One region of the Desulfomicrobium macestii genome, then DNA from elsewhere that is predicted to be linked to it. Evidence: riboswitches for the same ligand, from Rfam matches in the RefSeq annotation. Region 1 holds a riboswitch; the other holds the start of a gene.
What was found. A riboswitch is a leader RNA that binds a small molecule or an ion and turns the genes downstream of it on or off. The one in region 1 is predicted to bind thiamine pyrophosphate.

Region 1 (2,454 bases):
GCCGCGTCTTCACCCCGGGCCTTGAGCGATCGCTGCTTCCCGACATGGAGAACCATGCCCGGTCCCTGGGTTTCACGACCCGATCCGGGCGCGGCGACCTGGACATGGTCCGCGCAATGATCGACTCTGGAGGGCCGGTCATCCTCATGCTCGACATGGGCACGAAGATGTTCAGCCAGGGGCATTACGTGGTTGTCTATGGATACGATTCCGCCGGGCTGCTCATGCACATTGGAACCAGCGGGGACATGTTCCTGCCCGACCGCGAGCTGCTCGACCGCTGGGAACGCATGAACCGACTATATCTGTTTCTGGAGTGAACCGTGCGCCTTGCATGCTGTCTTGTCCTTTGCTTCGCCTTTGCCCTGGGCGGCTGCGCCACGCCCAGGATTGTCGTGCTCTCCGATCCGCTGGATGCCAGGGAGCACAATGATCTGGGGGCCTCCTACGAGGCCTCCGGAGAACTTGATCTGGCCCTCGGGGCCTACGAAACCGCGGCCGCCAGGGACCGCTCCTGGGATCAGCCGCTCATCAATCTGGGCAACGTGCACGCGGCCCTGGGTGATTGGAAAGAAGCCGCGGCCAGTTACCGGCAGGCCCTGAAGCGAAATCCAGAAAATCCTGAAGCCATGAACAATCTGGCCTTTGCCCAGACAAATCTGGGGCAGGAGCGGGACGCTCTGAAATGGTCCGCCCAGGCTCTGAAGATCGAGCCCGGCAACGTGCTTTTCAAGAGCACCCGGGCGCTGGTCCTGTCCCGAACTGGCGAGAAAGCCGAGGCTTTGAGGCTTTTGGACGAGGCCGTGCGGGATTTGCCGGGCGAGGACCCGCTACGCGAAGAAATAATCGCCCTGCGCCACCGGATCGCAGGGTTCGCACCTTGAAAGATCCCGCCGTTGACCTTGGGTTTGGAACCGACTAAGCACCACGACAGAAGTTAGGGGTGGCTCGCATGAGTCTGAGATTATACCCTTTGAACCTGATCTGGATAATTCCAGCGTAGGAAAACGAAAAAACATGGTGACGCTCGTGCGGCCGTTTTCCTTTGCTGGAGAACGGCTTTTTTCATTTTCAACCGAGGTCAACATGACACAGTCGAGTTTAGCCCGAGAGGGAACGATTACCCCTGAAATGCGGGTAGTGGCGGAGAAGGAGAGTCTGGATCCTGAAATCATCCGTGAGGGCGTTGCGCAGGGGCGGATCGTCATTCCAAAAAACGTGGGGCGGACTTTTTCCGTCGAGGGGATTGGCGCGGGCCTGAAAACCAAGGTCAACGCCAACATCGGTACATCCGGAGTGCAGGGTGCGCTGGATATTGAGTTGGCCAAGCTAGACGTCGCGGTCAGGGCCGGAGCGCACAGCGTCATGGACCTGTCCACGGGCCGCGATCTGATGACCACCAGGCGTGCGATCCTGCATCATTCGCCGGTCATGGTCGGGGCCGTTCCCCTGTATGCGGTGGCCGCCGATCTGGTCGATGCCGGACAAGGAATAGAAGCCATGACCGCGTCCTTGCTGCTCGAATCCATCGAGGCGCAGTGCGCGGAGGGGCTTGATTACATTACCGTGCACTGCGGAGTGACCCGCCAGGCCGTGGCCAGGACGCATGGGCAGGATCGGGTGGCCGGGATCGTCAGCCGGGGCGGGGCGCTCCTGGCGGCCTGGATGGAACGCAACAACCGTGAAAATCCGTTGCTGGAGGAATTCGACAGACTCCTCGACATCGCGTTCCGCTTCGATGTCACCCTGAGCCTGGGTGACGGACTGCGCCCCGGAGCGGTCAGCGACGCCACGGACTCCGCGCAGATCCAGGAGCTGCTGGTCATCGGGGAACTGGGCAGGCGGGCCAGGGCCAGAGGTGTCCAGGTCATGATCGAGGGGCCGGGACACATGCCCCTGAATCAGATCGCGGGCAATGTCATGCTGCAAAAGCGCATCTGCGACGGCGCGCCCTTTTATGTGCTGGGCCCTTTGACCACGGACATAGCGCCCGGGTACGACCACATCACCGCCGCCATCGGAGGGGCTGTCGCGGCGGCCGCGGGTGCGGATTTTCTGTGCTATGTGACTCCCGCCGAGCATCTCTGCCTGCCTGACATGGACGATGTGCATCAGGGCGTGATCAGTACGCTCATCGCGGCGCATTCCGGTGATATCGCCAAGGGCGTTCAAGGCGCCATGGACAGGGACCGCGCTTTGTCCGTTTGCCGCAAGGAACTGGACTGGGAAGGCATGTTCGCGGCGGCCCTGGATCAGGATCTGCCCCGGCGCCGCTGGGAGGAAAACCGCGCCAGCGAAGGAAAGACCTGCACCATGTGCGGCAAGCTCTGCGCCATGGATGCCCACAATTCCCTGCGTCGGGGATGCCCTTCCTGAATGACGGACCGCAATATCCGGCCCGTCGCCGTATTTTGACGAGGCGGCAGGCACGGAGGTTCGCAATGCGCCCCGATC
Region 2 (2,454 bases), on a different contig from region 1:
GGCGACGCCGTCACACCCTGCCCGGATGACCTCGGCCGCGTTGCCCGGGCCGATGCCGCCGATGCCGACCAGGGGCAGGGACACGGCCGCGCGGATGGCGGCCACGCCGTCAAGGCCCAGCGCCGGGGCCGTGTCGGTCTTGGTCGGGGTGGAGAAGACGGGGCTCACGCCCACGTAGTCCGCACCCTCGGCTTCGGCGCGCAGGGCGTCCTCCACGCACTCGGCCGAGATGCCGATGAGCATGCCCGGACCCGTCAGGCGCCGGGCGTCGGCGATGAGCATGTCGGTCTGGCCCAGGTGCACGCCGTCGGCTCCCACGGCCAGGGCCACGTCGATGCGGTCGTTGATGATGAGCGGGATGCCGGTTCCGGCCAGCAATTCACGCACGGCCCGCGCTTCGGCCACGAATTCGCGGGTCGCGCAGCGCTTTTCCCGCAGCTGCACGCAGGTCACTCCCCCTGTCACGGCGGCGCGGACGATGTCCGCGGTGGCGCGGCCAAGGGACAGCCCCCTGTCCGTGACCAGGTACAGGGACAGATCAGGCATGGTGTTCCTCGTGGATGCGGCATTCCTTGGCCAGGTCCTCGGGCGTCAGATTGAAGAGAGCGTCCAGGAGATGGATCTGAAAGGAGCCGGGGCCGGAGGCCTGCGCGCCCGCCCTCTCTCCGGCCAGTCCCAGGAAGGCCAGGGCAGAGGCGGCGGCGGAGACGGGGTCGGGGTCCACCGCGTGGAAGGCGCCGACCAGGGCAGTGGCCGAGCAGCCCGTGCCCGTGACGCAGGGCATGAGCGAGTGCCCGCCCTCGATGACCAGCGTGCGCCGTCCGTCGGTGACCAGATCGGTGGGGCCGGTGATGGCCAGGGTGGTGCCCAGTTCGCGGGCCAGGGTCCCGGCAGCCTTGGCCGCGTCCTCGATGGAGTCCGTGGAGTCCACGCCCTTGGTGGTTGCGTTCTGTCCGGCCAGGGACAGAATCTCGGAGGCGTTGCCGCGCACCACGCTGACCTTTGTCCAGGCCAGGATGGATTTCGCGGCCTCGGTGCGCAGGGTCGTCGCTCCAGACCCCACCGGGTCGAGGATGATGGGCTTGCCGAGCGCCGTGGCCCTGCGTCCAGCCTTGAGCATGGCCGCCACCCAGACATCGGTCAGCGAGCCTATGTTCAGTACCAGCGCCCCGGCGTAGGCGACCATCTCTTCGACTTCGTTTTCGGCGTGGGCCATGACCGGAGACGCGCCGCAGGCCAGAAGGGCGTTGGCGGTGTAGTTCATGACCACGAAATTGGTGATGTTGTGAACAAGCGGTTTGTTTTGTCTAAGGGCGCGCAGGTTGTCTGCGGCCTTGCGGGCTGGATCGGACACGGTGCACCTCGCACTGCTGTTGATATTTGGGGCAGCAGGGGCGAGGAATGGGGGGATTGGCCGGTCATGGCCTCAAGTCTTGCAATTCCCTTCGCTGGCATGATCCAGATCAGGTTCAACGGGTATCATCTCAGGCTCCTCGCCACCCCTGCAAAAACTGATTTCTGGCTAGGACAAGCGCGTTTGGCTGTCAAGCTCACTCCCCGGCGACGCAGTTCCGCCCGGCGTCCTTGGCCTTGTAAAGGGCCTGGTCCGCGCGCAGCAGGGTCGTGTCCACGGGTTCGCCGGGCCGGTGAATCGTGAAGCCGATGCTGACCGTCGGGGCGGGAATTTCGTCGCGGATTCTTTGTGCTCCGGTCACGGCCTGGCGCAGTCGTTCCGCCACGACCGGGGCGCTGACTGCGTCGCAGGCCGGGAAGAGGAACAGAAATTCCTCTCCGCCCCAGCGCGCGCACATGTCGTATTCACGCAGGGAAAGTTCCAGGGCCCGGGCCACGGCCTGCAGCAGCTGATCCCCGGCGGCGTGTCCGAAGTTGTCGTTTACCTCCTTGAAATGGTCGAGGTCGGCGATCATGACGGCGAATCCGCCTTCTGGTTTTCGCGTTGCCCGGGAAGCGGCCTCGTCCAGGCGCACGGTCATGTAGCGGCGGTTGGGCAGGCCTGTCAGGGAGTCATAGTTGGAGGCGTGCTCCAGACGCTCCTTGAGCTGATGCAGCATGGTCTGGTACTGGTCGCTGATGCGCACGATTTTTTCCAGCTGCCGGACTTTCTTTTCGTAACTGGCCAGATAGCCCTGGCTGCGCTCGCGTTCGGCGGCCTGAAAACGGTCCGCGATGTGGGTCAGCCGGTCCAGCAGGCGCTGCTGGTCGAGGTAACGCTCAAAGAGCACGCCAAGCGCTTCCTTCCACCCTTCCGGAGGCGTTTCGGCGCCGAGAATGGCCTCGATGCGCCGCTCAAGGCTGTCTTCAGGCGGACACTGCGGCATGATCATGACCTCGGGGCGATGGTGAAGGGAAAGGTGCAGTCTTCCTTGAATTCCTCGGCCAGTTCGCCGACGCGTTCGTTGTCCGGATCATAGTTCCATGCGACGCTGACCGGTC

Region 2: linked by a shared signal. The riboswitch ahead of thiM (hydroxyethylthiazole kinase) and the one ahead of thiC (phosphomethylpyrimidine synthase ThiC) in region 1 are both predicted to bind thiamine pyrophosphate.

What each region holds. Positions count from the first base shown of each region.
Region 1 is NZ_JADBGG010000001.1:227,014-229,467, forward strand. Features, by position in the region: gene H4684_RS01070 (cysteine peptidase family C39 domain-containing protein) at 1-320, shown strand, start outside; gene H4684_RS01075 (tetratricopeptide repeat protein) at 324-884, shown strand; TPP riboswitch at 930-1,023, shown strand; gene thiC (phosphomethylpyrimidine synthase ThiC) at 1,087-2,376, shown strand.
Region 2 is NZ_JADBGG010000009.1:53,532-55,985, forward strand. Features, by position in the region: gene thiE (thiamine phosphate synthase) at 1-546, opposite strand, end outside; gene thiM (hydroxyethylthiazole kinase) at 539-1,354, opposite strand; TPP riboswitch at 1,422-1,513, opposite strand; gene siaD (biofilm regulation diguanylate cyclase SiaD) at 1,551-2,345, opposite strand; gene siaC (biofilm regulation phosphoprotein SiaC) at 2,342-2,454, opposite strand, start outside.